One region of the Citricoccus sp. NR2 genome, then DNA from elsewhere that is predicted to be linked to it. Evidence: riboswitches for the same ligand, from Rfam matches in the RefSeq annotation. Region 1 holds a riboswitch; each other region holds the start of a gene.
The links. A riboswitch is a leader RNA that binds a small molecule or an ion and turns the genes downstream of it on or off. The one in region 1 is predicted to bind thiamine pyrophosphate.
Positions count from the first base shown of each region.

Region 2: linked by a shared signal. The riboswitch ahead of O1A05_RS01765 (YkoF family thiamine/hydroxymethylpyrimidine-binding protein) and the one ahead of O1A05_RS05960 (thiamine ABC transporter substrate-binding protein) in region 1 are both predicted to bind thiamine pyrophosphate.
Region 3: linked by a shared signal. The riboswitch ahead of O1A05_RS04300 (NtaA/DmoA family FMN-dependent monooxygenase) and the one ahead of O1A05_RS05960 (thiamine ABC transporter substrate-binding protein) in region 1 are both predicted to bind thiamine pyrophosphate.
Region 4: linked by a shared signal. The riboswitch ahead of O1A05_RS02460 (MFS transporter) and the one ahead of O1A05_RS05960 (thiamine ABC transporter substrate-binding protein) in region 1 are both predicted to bind thiamine pyrophosphate.

Region 1 covers NZ_CP115154.1:1,276,894-1,280,635, reverse strand. The annotation lists gene O1A05_RS05975 (hydrogenase subunit MbhD domain-containing protein) at 1-881, opposite strand, end outside; gene O1A05_RS05970 (cation:proton antiporter) at 878-1,156, opposite strand; gene O1A05_RS05965 (hypothetical protein) at 1,153-1,425, opposite strand; TPP riboswitch at 1,546-1,656, shown strand; gene O1A05_RS05960 (thiamine ABC transporter substrate-binding protein) at 1,721-2,821, shown strand; gene O1A05_RS05955 (ABC transporter permease) at 2,917-3,742, shown strand, end outside.
Region 2 covers NZ_CP115154.1:376,917-380,658, forward strand. The annotation lists gene O1A05_RS01760 (ECF transporter S component) at 1-550, opposite strand, end outside; gene O1A05_RS01765 (YkoF family thiamine/hydroxymethylpyrimidine-binding protein) at 547-1,218, opposite strand; TPP riboswitch at 1,251-1,361, opposite strand; gene dld (D-lactate dehydrogenase) at 1,492-3,204, shown strand; gene O1A05_RS01775 (ATP-binding protein) at 3,300-3,742, shown strand, end outside.
Region 3 covers NZ_CP115154.1:927,833-931,574, forward strand. The annotation lists gene O1A05_RS04285 (CCA tRNA nucleotidyltransferase) at 1-368, shown strand, start outside; gene O1A05_RS04290 (SDR family oxidoreductase) at 841-1,689, opposite strand; gene O1A05_RS04295 (winged helix-turn-helix transcriptional regulator) at 1,803-2,213, shown strand; TPP riboswitch at 2,253-2,360, shown strand; gene O1A05_RS04300 (NtaA/DmoA family FMN-dependent monooxygenase) at 2,353-3,651, shown strand; gene O1A05_RS04305 (DedA family protein) at 3,720-3,742, shown strand, end outside.
Region 4 covers NZ_CP115154.1:525,325-529,066, reverse strand. The annotation lists gene O1A05_RS02470 (DUF445 domain-containing protein) at 1-959, opposite strand, end outside; gene O1A05_RS02465 (acetate/propionate family kinase) at 1,088-2,242, opposite strand; TPP riboswitch at 2,330-2,422, shown strand; gene O1A05_RS02460 (MFS transporter) at 2,413-3,742, shown strand, end outside.

The DNA of each region.
Region 1 (3,742 bases):
CCGCGCAGCATCAGCCACGACTCGCCGAGCACCAGCCCGCCCACGCCCACGGCCACGAAGCCGAGCACTCCGACCACCAGCAGCGCCGTCAGTCCGGTTCCGGGGGCGATGGCGCGGAAACGCGAAGCGTGCAGCAGGATCAGCACGGCTGCACCAGCGGCGCCGGCTTGGAACGCGCCGCCGGGCTGGGAGGAGCCGGCGAACAGCACCCAGGCCGCCAGCAACAGCGCCACCGGGGCGACCAGGCGCACGAAGAGCCGCAGCAGTGGTGCGTCGTCGTCAGGTTCAAGGACTCCAGCATCACCACTGTCCGAGGTGACGGGCTGAGGGTTCGAGGCGGTCCCGGACGAGCGGACGAAGGCCAGTGCCACCACCACGGCGACCAACAGCACCACCATCTCCATCAGGGTGTCGAAGGAGCGGAGATTCAGCAGCACCCCGGTGATGCCGTGCTCCACCCCGGTGGCCGGCAGCGCTCGCTCCACCTCGGCACCGAGCCCCGGCTCCGCGGCAGGCGATGTTGTCTCAGACACCGGCACAATGCGCGCCAGCGCAACCCCGAGCCCGGTTCCCAGGCCTGTCCCGAGTGTCAGGCCGAGCAGACCCCGCCCGCTTACCCAGCGTCGCCCAGGGGTCTCGGGCAGCAGGGTGGCCACCCAGCCGAAGAGTGCCCCCGTCACTCCTGTGCCGATTACCGCCTCCGCCAGGGCCACATCGGGGACCCCGATCATCGCCCAGTAGCCGCTCAGCAGCACGCCGAAGACCAGAAACAGCACCACGGCGGTCATCCGTCGCGGAGCGTAGAGGGCGAGCACGGCCGCGACGAGCACGACGGCGGCCAGCACCACGTGCACGGCGTTCACGTCACTGGGCGGAATCACGCGTCGTCGTCCCGTGAGAGCAGAGTGGCTGCCGTGGCGGCGGTTGCCAACGCGAGCAGCCAGACAAGCAAGACCTTCAGCACCGCCGCCACCGTATCCATTTGGACCATCACGGCCAGGGCCGCGAACCCCAACCCCAGGGAGTCGGCCTTGGTGAGCGCGTGCAGGCGGGATCTCAGGTCGGGGAAGCGGAGCAGACCCACGGTTCCTGCAGTGAAAAACACGGCCGCGCCCAGAGCAGCCAGCACGGTCACCGCATCGGCAAGCACACTCATGAAGCGGACCGTCTCTGCGTTTCGGCGGCCAGGCGCACCACAACGATCACGGCGGCTAGGGCTACCAGGCCCAGAGCGATGTCGCGCAGCGCCGGCTGGTCTGTCAGCACCGATCCGATCAGCATGATCCCTGCCCCGGTCGTGCCGGCGAAGAGCACACCTGTGAGGCGATCGCGCCCGGTGGGTCCGCGGACCACACGCACCAGACTGATCAGCACGTTGACCGTGAGCAGAATGAGGAGCCCGGTGAGGGTCATCTCGACAATCATGGCTCTCCTGTGAAGACGCATGTGGCCACGGCACCTGGTGGTTTTCGCAGTTCCATCGATTTTCCAGCCTACGTGAGATCGCCGATGCCTGACCACGCGTCGAGGGCGCTATGCTGGATGGACATTCGACAGGGGAGCACCCACGCTGGTGCTGAGAGTGCGCGACGCAAGCGCAGACCCTCGAACCTGCTTCCGGTTAGCACCGGCGAAGGAAGTCGAGAATTCTCTCCCCGCACGGATTCTGCCGCACGCGGTGGGCTCCGTGCGGCCCCTCCACTTCACCGACGGAGGATCCATGCTCAACCCAACCCGTTCGCGCCGCACGCGCACCACCCTCACCCTCTCCGGCCTTGCCGTCGTCAGTACTCTGGCGCTGGCCGGATGCTCGCTGACCGGAGGATCTGGTGACTCCAACGGCTCCGATGAGGCTGGGGGATCCGGCGGCACCGTGACCATCATGACCCACGACTCGTTCGCGATCTCCGAAGAGCAGATCGCCGAGTTCGAAGAGCAGACCGGCTACGAGCTAGTCACTACCGCGCCCGGGGACTCCGGCGCCCTGGTGAACCAGCTGATCCTGCAGAAGGACTCCCCCACCGTGGACGGGGTGTACGGCATCGAGGACTACTCCACCGCCCCGTTAGTGGACGAGGGGGTCATGGCTGAATACTCCTCCGAGGCGCTGCCCGATTCCGCACAGGAGCTGCTGGCCGACGGCGACGCGGCTGGCTACTTCACCCCGATCGATCAGGGCCAGGTGTGCATCAACGTGGACGACGCCTGGTTCGAGGACGATGCCCGCAACACCAACGAGCTGGCCGCCCCCACCTCGCTGGAGCAGTTGCGTGATCCGGAGTACGCCGAGTTGCTCACCGTGATCGACCCGAACACCTCCTCCCCCGGGCTCGCATTCCTTGCGGCCACCGCCACCGCCTACCCCGACGGCGAATGGGAGAACTACTGGAGTGACCTGCTCGACGGCGGTGCGACCGTGGCCTCCGGCTGGTCGGACGCCTACTACGTGGAGTTCTCCGGATCCAGCGGCGAGGGCCCCTCCCCGCTGGTGCTGAGCTACTCGTCGTCGCCCGCTTATGAGCCCACCACCAGCATCATCGAGGACTCCTGCTCCCCGCAGGTCGAATACGCCGGGGTCGTCGAGGGCGCGCAGAATCCGGAAGGCGCCCAGGCGTTCATCGACTTCCTGCTCGCCGAGGACTTCCAGGCCTCGCTGCCGGAGGCGATGTACATGTACCCGGTGGACGACAGTATTGAACTTCCCACCGAGTGGACCGAGAACGCCCAGCTCGCCGAGGACCCGATCCGGCCGGACACCGCCGAGGTGGCCGAGCAGCGCGCTGACTGGCTGTCCACCTGGACCGAGCTCTACGAGTCCTGACCCTGCACCGCATCGGCCGGCCCCTCGCATGGACGCTGGCGGGAACACTCCCGCTGGCGTTCCTTGCCGTGTTCTTCGTATGGCCCGTCGGAGCCATGCTGACCCGCGGGTTCCTCGGCGAGCACGGGGTCGACCTCACCGGGTTCGCCGAAGTGCTGGGCAGTGCGCGCAGCTGGCGGATCATCGGGCACACCCTGTTCATGGCGGTTGCTGGCACGGCGGGGGCGGTGCTGCTGGGCATCCCCGGCGCCTACATCCTCTACCGGTGCCGGTTCCCCGGTCAGTCGGTGCTGCGCGGAATCTCCACCATCCCGTTCGTACTGCCCACCGTGGTGGTGGGGGTGGCCTTCCGTGCCCTGTTCGGCCCCGGCGGGCCGCTGCAGTTCCTGGGTCTGGACCAGACGACAGCGGCGGTCGTTCTCGCGATGGTGTTCTTCAACTTCTCGGTGGTGGTGCGCCAGGTGGGCGCGCTGTGGCAGGTGCTGGATCCGCGCACCGTGGATGCCGCGCGCACCCTGGGCGCCTCCCCGCTGCGCGCGTTCACCACCGTCACCCTGCCCGCGCTCGGACCCGCCATCGCCTCCTCCGCGGGGTTGGTGTTCCTGTTCTGTTCCACCGCCTACGGCATCGTCCGCTCGCTGGGCGCGCCGGGTGTGGGCACCGTGGAAACCGAGATCCACCGGCAGACCCACGTGTTCCTGGATCTGCGCACCGCCGCGGTGTTCTCGGTGCTGCAGTTCGTGTTCGTGCTCGCCTCGGTGGGGCTCACCCAAGTAGTACTGAAGCGCACCACCACCGGGCTGCGGCTGCAACAGTCCCACACCCACCGGCCCACCCGCGCCGACGTCGTGCCCCTGGGCCTCACCCTGGCCACCGTGGTGCTGCTGGTCGCCGGGCCCCTGGTGTCCCTGGTGGTGCGCT
Region 2 (3,742 bases), 900 kb from region 1:
GGATGATCCCGGACAGGCTGTGAATGCCCAGGCGGATCCCGAAAATTTCCTGGCCCCACCAACCGAAGCGCAACGTGGAGAACCAGAACACGAAGAACGCGCCGCAGAACCCGCTCACGGCGTAGCGGCTGATCCCGAAGCGCCTGTAGCGGCCCAGGGCGAAGGGCAGCTCGGAGCCCAGACCCTGCAACAGTGCGGACACCAGCAGCACCGGACCGACCGGGGAACCAAGAAAAACGAACTCAACGGTTGCGGCCAGAATCTCCGCCAGCACTCCCGACCCGGCTTTCCGGGTGATCGCCACCGCTAGCGGCGCCACCAACAACCAGCCGCCCTGCAGCACGTGCTGGGCCAGGTCACCGGCCGGGCCCATCAGGACCGCCAAACCGTTCCAGGCCTGAACCAGCGCCCAGTAAATGAAGCCGAAGACCACGCCCAGCACCACCAGCATCACCAGGTCCTTGAGCTGCCAGCGCCAGGGACTGTCATAGGGGTTCTTCACGACGACGCCGGAACCGGCCGAGAGGTACCGCTGCTGTGTCTGACTCATCGCGCACCTGCCTCAGCTTGAGCCGGTTCAGCGGCGGCGCTGGGCGAGTCCAGCGAGATGCTCACGTGGCTGACCACATGCGGCACCTGCTCACCCACCCGCCCCCAGGCGTTGACCACCAGCGCCAGCACCTCGGCCAGGTCCCCGCGCAGCACGGTGGCGTAGTGTTCGCTCACGACGTCGATGCCGCTGGATTTTGCCGCGTCGATCGCAGCCATGATGGGCTCCATGTGCGGCAGACCGTCGTCGGCCAGCGGGTACAACGACCAGGCTGCGACGGCGGGTAGTCCGGTGAGTTCCAGGTCGACGTGCGTCTCCGCCGGCACCTCCCCGGGCACCAGCTCACAAGCGGCCTCCCCCGGGCAGCCCCGAGAGAGCAGCAGGTGGCTGGTGAGATGCGCCCGGTTTGAGGCACGGGAGGCGGCAGCGATCAGGGTGGTGGCGTACTCGGCGAGCTGCTGGCCGGCCTCTCCGGAGCGCACTCCCACATAGGTGGAGACCTCACCGGTCTCGATCACCAGGTTCTGGAGGATTCCCCGCTGCTGCGCCGTCGTCGTGGTTTCCTCGAGGGCAGCGAGGATCACGTCGACGAAGGCGTCGGTGTGGGGGTGGATGCTGATGCGCATCCCGATCCCGATCTGCTCGGGGGTGAGGGTCTGGCCAGTCACGGTGGCCGCCTTTCCGACCACCGGAACTCTTCACAGAGCTATCGGACCACTCCCTACGCCAGTACGAACTGGATCAGGTGGATTCGGGTCTGCGGCATCTCCGCACTCTCAGCACCAGTATCGGTGCACCCCGGGGTCTACGATCCTCCACCCTAGTGCCTGCACGACGCGGTTGACCAGCCCCGATGCTAGAGACACCGGGAATCGTCATCGACATCGCGGAGTCGACGGGGCACAATCGGTGAGACGGACACCCCGCGACCAAGGAGCACCATGCGCCAGACCCACCCCGAACCGGCTACCACCGCCGTGGACGCCTTCACCCGGATCCTGGGCACCTCCCACGTGCTCACCTCGACGCGGGCCACCGCCCCGTATGTGAAGGGAAACCGTTTCGGGTCAGGGCAGGTGCTCGCCGTGCTGCGTCCGGGCAACCTGGTCGAGATCTGGCGGGCACTGCAGGTCTGCGTTGACCATGACTTGATTGTGATCCCCCAGGCGGCGAACACCGGGCTGACCGGCGGGTCCGGCCCCGGCGCTCAAGACTATGACCGGGAGATCGTGATCATCTCCACCCTGCGCATCCCGCAGATCCACCTCATTAACGACGCGCGCGAGGCGGTCAGCCTGGCCGGGGCGACCCTGTTCGAGCTGGAGCAGAAACTGGCACCTCTAAGCCGCGAACCGCACTCGGTGATCGGGTCTACCTCTATCGGCGCCTCGGTGATCGGCGGCATCGCCAACAACTCCGGCGGCAGCCAGGTGCGCAAAGGACCGGCGTTCACGGAGCACGCCGTCTTCGCGCGGGTAAACGAGCAGGGCGAGCTCGAACTCACCAACCACTTAGGCATCGATCTTGGCGAGGACCCGGAGCAGATTCTGGACGCGCTACAGCAGGGACGCTGGAACCCCGACGATGTGACCGCCCCTCCGGAGGACACCCGGGCTACCGACTACGCGGAGCATGTGCGGCAGATCGTGCCGAGCCCGGCACGGTTCAACGCCGACCCGACCTTCCTCCATGAGGCATCCGGCAGTGCGGGCAAAATCATGACCTTCGCCGTGCGCACCCGCACCTTCCCGCAGGACGAGCGCACCACCACCTACTACATCGGCACCGACAGCCCCGCCGAGCTCGAGCGACTGCGGCGAACGATCCTCAGCTCGGAGGATCAGCTGCCGATTTCCGGAGAGTACATGGGCCGTGAGGCGTTCGATCTGGCGGCGAAGTACGGCAAAGACACGTTCATGGGCCTGAAGTACGCCGGCAGCCAGCAGGTGCGTCGGCTGTTCGCGCTGAAAAGCTGGGCCAACGGTGTCTTCGCGAAGGTCCCCTTCTTCGGGCCGACGGTCGCCGACACCATCGCTCAGAAAACCTTCGCCCTACTGCCGCAGCAGCTGCCGAAGCGCATGCTCGAGTACCGTGACCGGTTCGAGCATCACCTGGTGATGGTGGTCAGCGGTCAGGACGAGGAGGCCATGACTCGCCTGTTGACCGAATTCTTCGACGACGCCGAGAACCACGGCGGCTACTTCACCTGCACGAGCGACGAGGCACAGAGCGCGATGCTGCTGCGCTTCGGTGCGGCCAGCGCCATGACGCGCTACTTCAACCTGCACCGCAAGGAATCCTCCGAGATGATCACCTTCGACGTCGCTCTGCGCCGTGATGACGACGACTGGCTGGAGGTACTGCCCGAGGAGATCGCCGATCAGCTGTCGGTGAGTTCCTACTATGGGCACTTCTTCTGCCATGTGTTGCATCAGGATCATGTGGCAAAGAAGGGCGTGGACCCGGTGGCACTGAAGAAGAGGATGATGGCGCTACTGGAAGAACGCGGCGCTGCGATTCCGGCCGAGCACAACTACGGTCGGCTCTACGAACTGCCGGACGATCTGGAAGCGCACTTCCGGGAACTGGATCCGACCAACATGTTCAATCCGGGCATCGGCGGCACGTCCCCGCACCGCGACTGGAGCCGGTGAAATCGGCAACGAACCCTGGTGAAATTGACGACGAGAGCCGGGGAAATCGGCAACGAACCCCGGTGAAATCGGCAACGAGGCGGTATAGTTAAGACATGACAACGCCCTTGATCCACCGCAACGTCACCGCTTTAGCCGAAGAAACTCTGGCTGACACCCCCATCACCGTCATCAGCGGAGCACGACAAGTCGGCAAGAGCACCCTCATGCATGAGCTGTTGCGTGACCGCCGCTCACGCATCGTGAACCTAGACGATGTCACCGATCGCCAGGCTGCCACCGAAGATCCGGATGGATTCGCTCGACAGTTCCCCGAAGGCATTCTGGCCATAGACGAGATTCAACGCGTCCCGGACCTGCTCATCGCGATCAAAGCGGCCGTCGATCTTGATCGTCGACCCGGTCGCTTCATCGTCACCAGCTCGGCGGATCTGCTCACGATGAAAGGCTCACAGGAATCACTGGCGGGCCGCGCCGAGACGATCCCCCTGGAGGGGTTCAGTCAGGATGAACTCGCTCAGCACCCAGCGGATTTCGC
Region 3 (3,742 bases), 350 kb from region 1:
ACGTGACCGATGCTGGCGACCAGCTGCAGCGGCTACACGCCCTGACCCGCTCTGACGTGACCACCCGGAATCGGCGTAAAGCGGAGCGACTGGCCCATGCTTACGACGACCTGGAACAGCGGATTGCCGAGCTGCTCGAGCGCGAAGAGTTGGATGCGATTCGGCCGGACCTCGACGGCAAGCAGGTCATGGAGCTGCTCGGCATCTCGCCGGGACCCTTGGTCGGGCGAGCATACAAGCACCTGTTGGAGTGGCGGCTCGACGATGGCCCGCATGATGAAGAGACCGCGAAGGCCGAGGTGCTGCGGTGGTGGGCCGAACAGCCCGAGCATCCCAGTGCTTCCAAGTCGGCCGACTCGGATGACTGACCTGTCCCGGCTTGTTGAGGTGGTCTTGTGGCCCGCGGCACTCCATGGTGAGCGAGAATCCGAGCAAATTTCGCTGGATCGTTGAGGTCCGACCATGTCCATCGCACTCACCCGCGATCCTTGCCTCTGGCCACCAGAAATCGACGCGACCTATCGGGAATTCGTTGTGGGCTCGCCCTACTGACGAAGCCCGGGCCAGAAGCGAAGTGGGAGCCGGAATCACGGGCTTGTTGCGACTCAACGAAAAGGACACCGCGGCGATGCGCTGTTTTTCCCAGGTGGCCGCGGGGTACCAGTCGTCCGGGCATGATGCAGCGCCGATGCGAGGGCGGACGGCGGTTCGGGCGGCAACGGCATGCGTTCAAGCATGGCCGAGGAGAAAGAGAAAGGGGCCAGCGCTGCGGTCATCTGTGGATAACCGCAACGCCGGCCCCTCGAGATCAGGGCTTCAGCTGGTCAAAGCCTCAGTTCTTCAGGCCTTTAGCGCCTCGGCGGCAGAGGTCGAGGGCCGACCGATGAGGTCCTGCAGATCCGTGCTCTCGGAGTACAGCGCCCCCTGCTCGATGATCGGGTCCATGCTCGCAAACATGGCAGCGACCTCGGACGGCAGGCCGAAGCCTTCCAGGGTGGCCTGGTACTCGGCGACGGTCTGGTTTTCGTAGGTCACTTCCTTGCCCAGAACGTCGCCCACAGCAGCGGCGATTTCCGGGTAGGTGAGCGCGGGCGCACCGGCCAGCTCGTAGACCTTGCCGGCGTGATTTTCACCGGTGACGACGACGGCAGCCGCCTCGGCATAGTCGCGGCGCGCGGCCCCGGACACCTTCGCCGAGCCGGCGGCGCCGAAGAACTTACCGGTAGCCTCGCCCGAAGCCAGAGCGGAGGCGTAGTTCTCCCAGTACCAGCCGTTGCGCAGCCGCGTGTGGTCGATGCCGCTGTCGGCCAGCAGCTGTTCGGTGGCGGCGTGCTCCGGCGCCAGGCCGAGCTCCGAGGTGTCCAGGTTGAGCAGGCTCGTGTAGGCAATGAAGGAAACGTGAGCAGCCTTCGCAGCGTTGATGATGTTGGTGTGCTGAGCTACGCGCTGACCCACCTCGCTGCCTGACACCAAGACGAGGCGATCCACGCCGGACAGGGCGGCGGTGAGGGCTGCTTCGTCTTCGTAGGAAGCTACGCCAAGAGCAATCCCCTGATCAGAGAGGGGCTGCGCTTTCTCAGCAGAGCGGACGACGGCGACCAGGTCGCTCGCGGCCACACCGCGCTGCAGCAGTGATTCGATGATGAGACCACCCAGGTGGCCGGTGGCTCCGGTGACGGCAATGCGCATGATGTTCCTTCTTTCGGTCGGTGCCTGTTGGCGGCGATGGAATCACTGTAGCGCTTACCTAAAGTAAGTGCAACTGAAAAGTCAGCACTAACCATAAGCGTATACTGGAAGGCATGACGTTCGATCCAGATGCCGAAGCAGAAGCGGAAGACTTCGCGCCCGATGTCTTCTCGAGTGCCTGCACTTCCCGCACCGCCTTGCAGCACCTCACCGGTCGCTGGGGATCGCTGATCATGGTGGCGCTGAAGCTCAGCGGCGAACCCATGCGGTTCGGGGAGATTCGGCGCCGGATCGATGGTGTCAGCGAACGAATGCTCTCTCAGACCCTCGGTCAGTTGGAACGCGACGGGATGGTGGTCCGCACCGTGCACAGCACCATTCCCCCGAACGTGGACTACGGTCTGACGCCGCTGGGCGTGAAAGTTGCGGTGCCGCTGGCGGAGCTCACCGCCGTCGTCGAGGCCGAATTGCCCCAGGTGATCGCCGCGCAGCAGGAGTATGACGCTACTGCCCCGCAGAGGTGACGCGGCGGCGGAGCTGACGTAAAGTCGTCAACACCTATACAACGTGACACGGGGTGCCCCTGGTTCGTAACGAATCGGCGGCTGAGAACAGACCCGTTGAACCTGATCCAGATCATGCTGGCGAAGGGATTGTCGATTAATGACGCATGTCCACACCCGTTCCGAGATCCACCTCAACCTGTTTGCTACCGCATGCGGGCATCATGCGGCGGCCTGGCGTGCTCCCGATTCTGCTGTCGAGCGGATCGGGGCCATCGAGTATTGGGAGCAACTGGCCCAGCTGGCCGAGCGCGGCTGCCTCGACGCGTTCTTTCTGGCCGACGGGCAGGCGCTGGGGCCGGGCAGTGCGCCGGTGCGGTACTTCGATCCGCTGACCACGCTGGCGGCGGTGGCCCGGGCGACGGAGCGGATCGGGCTGGTGGCAACGATCTCCTCCACCTTCTGGACGCCGTTCCCGGCAGCGCGGATGCTCGCTAGCCTCGACCACCTCTCGGGTGGGCGCGCGGGGGTGAATGTGGTGACGTCGATGACGGACGCCGAAGCCCGGAATCACGGGATGGACCGCCTGCCGGGGCGCGAACAGCGGTACGCCCGGGCCGAGGAGTTTATCGTGGCCATGCAGGGATTGTGGGACTCCTGGGAGGACGGCGCGGTGCGGGCGGACCGGGACGGAGCCTACCTGGATGCCGCGCGAATTCACCCGGTGGACCACCGGGGACGCTACTTCGAGGTGGCCGGGCCGCTGACGGTGCCGCGTTCACCGCAGGGGCGGCCGGTGGTGCTGCAGGCCGGGGCCTCGGAGCCGGGGCGCGCGCTGGCGGCACGCTACTCGGAGGGGATCTACGCGGTGGCGTGGGATGCGCAGGCGGGCCGACGGTATCGGGCGGATCTGCGACGTCGTGTGGCCGCGGCAGGCCGGAACCCGGACGACGTCGTCGTGATGCCGGGCCTGGTGACCGAGGTAGCCTCCACCGAACGGGAGGCCAGGGCGCGGCGGGCCGAACTGGATGCGCTGCTGCCGGTGGCGGAATCGTTGCGTCAGCTGTCGTTCTTTGTGGGTCAGGATGCCTCCGACTGGGAGCTGGATGCGCCCGTGCCGGAGCTGCCGCCCGTGGAGGAATTCACGGGGCCGGTGGGCCGCTATGCCACGGTGCTGCGGATGATCGAGACCCGGCAGCCCACGGTGCGCGAGTTGTTGGGGTTGCTGGCGGCCGGGGGTGGGCACGCCACGCTGATAGGCACCCCGGAACAGGTGGCTGAGACGATGCTGAACTGGGTGGATTCCGGGGCGGCGGATGGGTTCAACCTGATGCCGCCCACCCTGCCGGGGTCGCTGGAGGACGTGGTGGAGCAGCTGGTGCCGGAACTGCAGCGCCGGGGTCGGTTCCGGCGCGAATACCGGGAGACCACGTTGCGTGAGCGGTGGAGTCGGGAGTGAGGCGGGCCGAGTGAGGGCAGGCTCGGCTCATTTCGGCACATAGGCCTGTCGCCGGATACCCTGGAGAGGTGAACCCCTTGAATTGGAACAT
Region 4 (3,742 bases), 750 kb from region 1:
GTCGCCCAGGCCTGCGAGGCCAGCTCGGCCAGGCGCGGATCGTTAAAGAGAGAGACCTTCAGCTCCTCCACCTTGGCGCGCAGGTCGGCGTCGTCGGTCAGATCCGCGGCGAAACCGTGCAACCAGGTGTCTACGGAGCGGCGTAGCTCATGGTGCTCATCACGCTTCACCGCGCGCAGGTAATTCAGTGCCTCGGTGTGGATACGCTCGCCGAGTTTGCGGTCCACGACGTCGGGAATCCACTGCGGGGACCGGGAACGCACCGCGGAAATGAACAGATCCTGATTGGCCCGCACCCAGTCGGTGGCGCGGTCCAGGGCCAGCTCGAAAGCGGGGCGGTGGTGGCCGGCGTCGATCACATTTTGCAGCAATGCAGACAGGGTGGGCGACCATTCGGGGGCCACCACGTGATCGCGGACCAGGGTGGAGATCACATCCTGGACGACGTCGTCGTCGGTCGCACGCAGCACCCCGGAGGCGGCCTGTGCGGCCTCGGCGCCCACCCGCGTCGAGTTCTCCTCGGTAGACAACCAGCCGCCCACCTTCTCGGCGAGGCGCAGGCTGGAGAGGCGCTCATCCATCACCTCGGATTCCAGGAAATTCTGCTGGAAGAACGATCCTAAAGACTCGCCGAGCTGGTCTTTCTTCCGCGGAATGATGGCGGTGTGCGGGATGGGCAGGCCCATCGGGTGGCGGAACAGAGCGGTGACGGCGAACCAGTCGGCCAGGGCGCCCACCATGCCGCCCTCCGCGCCCGCGCGCACGTACCCCAGCCACGGGTAACGGTCCTCGTAGATGAAGGCGATCACGAAAATCACGGCGAGGACGACGAGGACCGAGGTGGCGACGAGTTTCATCCGCTTCAGGGCGGCGGCGCGCTGCTCATCGGTGACGGCGGCGCCGGAGGCAAGGGCAGGCGCGGGAGAACCCGTGGCGGGCGACGCGGGGGTGAGGGTCATGCGTCCAGGATAGTGGCCGGGCGGGTGTGGGCGCGGGTACGCCCCGGGTCCGGGCGGAGGCTCGGTGATGCAGACATTCCGCCCTATGTTGTGATGCAGGGCACTTTTACCTCACTTTTACCTCACTTTTACCGGCGCAGAGCGAGCTCCACGGTGGCGGCGGCAATGGCTTGCTCCTCATCGGTGGGCGCGACGACGACGGGGATCCGGGACTCTGGCGTGGAAATGGTACGCACCGCATCCGAGCGCTGCGTATTCGCCTCCGCACTGTACTCCACGCCCAGGGCGCCGAGACGATCCAGCACCCGGGCGCGGAACGGTGCGGCGTTCTCCCCAATGCCGGCGGTAAACACGATCGCCTGCGCGCCGTCGACCGCCACATGGTAACCACCGATGTACTTCGCCAGCCGATAAGACGCCACCTGCAACCCGGCCTCGGCCTCCCGGTCGCCGGACTCCGCTGCCTCCAGCACCTGCCGCATATCCGTGTGCCCGGTCATGCCCAGCAGCCCGGATTCCTGGTTCAGCACCCGATCGATCTCCTCCACCGTGTAGCCGTGCGCGCTGCACAGGTGCGCGACGATCGAGGGGTCCAGGTCACCCGATCGGGTGCCCATCACCAGCCCGGCCAGCGGCGTGTATCCCATGGAGGTGTCCACGGAGCGCCCGTCGCGGATCGCCGTCGCCGAGGCACCGTTGCCCAGGTGCAGGATGATCCCGCGGAACTCCTCGCGGGGAATGTTCAGGTGCTCGGCGGTCAGCCCGGTCACCAGGTCGTGGCTGGTGCCGTGGAACCCGTAGCGGCGGATCCCGTAGTCGGTGTACCACGTGGTGGGCACGGCGTACTGCCAGGCCTGCCTCGGCATGGTCTGGTGGAACGAGGTATCGAACACCACCACCTGCGGCAGGTCCGGCCACTGGGCGCTCAGGGCGCGCAGCCCCTGCGCCGCCGGAGGGTTGTGCAGTGGGGCCAACGGGGCCAGCCGGTCGATAGCGCGAATCACTTCGGGCGTCACCAGGGCCGGGGCCGAGAAGCGTTCGCCGCCGTGCACCACCCGGTGGCCCGCGGCGTCGATGCTGCGTCCGTCCAGCACGTCCTCCAGTTCGGCGGCGACGTGCTCGAGGGCCTGGGCGTGGTCGGTGATAGCGGATCCGGGCTGGCCGATGCGTTCGATGAGTCCCTTCCCCACCACCGGTTCTGCCGTATCGACGCCGTCGTCGGTGAGCTCACGCAGCTGGTATTTCAACGACGACGAACCGGAATTGATGACGAGAATCAGCATGGCGCTCCTTGAGGGGGTCGGGCGGACCGGCCGGGCCGGGTGGGTGTCTGGCACCAGTGTAGGGCGGGAAGCGCTGCGCTACACTGGGCCGCGGACACGGGGTGCGCGAAGGGCGCTGAGATCACACCCGTGGAACCTGATCTAGCTCGAACTAGCGAAGGGATGTCCGCATGACTTCCGTTTCTGACCCCGTTTCTGCCCCGGTTTCTGACCCGGGGCTATCGCACCCGGCCCTGCGCGCGGGGGTGGTGGGTAATGGGATCGACAATATCCACGTCTTTCTCCCCGTGACGGCGCTGGCCCCGGCCATGCTGGTGCTCGCCGGCCCCGGGGCCGCAGCCTCCACCGGCGCGCTGATTATGGTGGCCATGCTGCTGGGCCGGCCCCTCGGCGGGATCATTTTCGGTCGGATTTCCGACCGGCTCGGCCGCACCCGCACCACCCGGATCGCCATCGCCGGTACCGCAGCCTGCGCGCTCGCCATCGCGGTGATGCCCACCCACGAGCTACTCGGCCCGGGCACGGTGGCGCTGATTCTGGCGCTGCGGTTTATCGGCGGCATTTTTGTGGCGGGTGAATATTCTGCCGCGATTCCGCTGGCCATGGAGTGGTCGTCGGGGCGGCGTCGCGGACTAATGAGCGGCCTGATTCTGTCGATGGCGCCCTGGGCGCAGGCCACGATTGCGTTTTCGGTGGCGGGGCTGCTCGCGGTGCTCGGCCCGGACCAGTACGCAGCGTGGGGGTGGCGGCTGCTGTTCGGCATCGGTGCCGGACTGTCCATCGGGATGCTGATTTACTACCGCCGTCATGTGGTGGATGCCCCGGTGTTCCACCGCCACGCTCATCAGGTGCGCGCTACGGAGACGGGGAACCAGGGCACGGCGCCGAACACCGGGAGAACCGGGATGCGGGCGCTGCTAATGGGCCGGTGGGCGGGTGCTTTTTGGCAGGTGTTCGTGATGATGACCGGGCTCTGGCTGCTCACCGACACCACGGTGCTGTTGCTCACGGAGCGATTGTCTACCGATTCGGGGCTGAACCCGACGGCGGTGCCCGTGGTGATGGGGCTGGCCTCGGTGGCGCAGGCGATCGTGATGGCGGTGGCCGGGCACCTCTCCACCGGGGTGGGTCGGCGCACCCTGTTCCTGTGCTGGGGCGCGGTGGCAGCCGTGGTCGGGCCGGGACTGTGGTGGCTCACCGTGCACGCTGCATCGTGGGAAATGGCGGCGGCCGGGGCGGCCGTGCTGCAGGTAGTCACCGTGTCGGCGTATGGGCCGGTGGCTGCGTATCTGTCCGAGCGGTTCCCCACTGCGGTGCGCTCCACCGGGTACGGTGCCGGCTACAGTCTCTCGTTGGTGCTGCCGGCGCTGTACCCGTTTTACCTGCCGTGGCTGGAGCCGCTGCTGGGCCGCCACGGATCGGTGATGGCGCTGTTGAGTCTGGGCGGGGTGTTGCTGATGATCGGTGCCGCACTCGGGCCGCGGCTGGGACCGGGCGAGC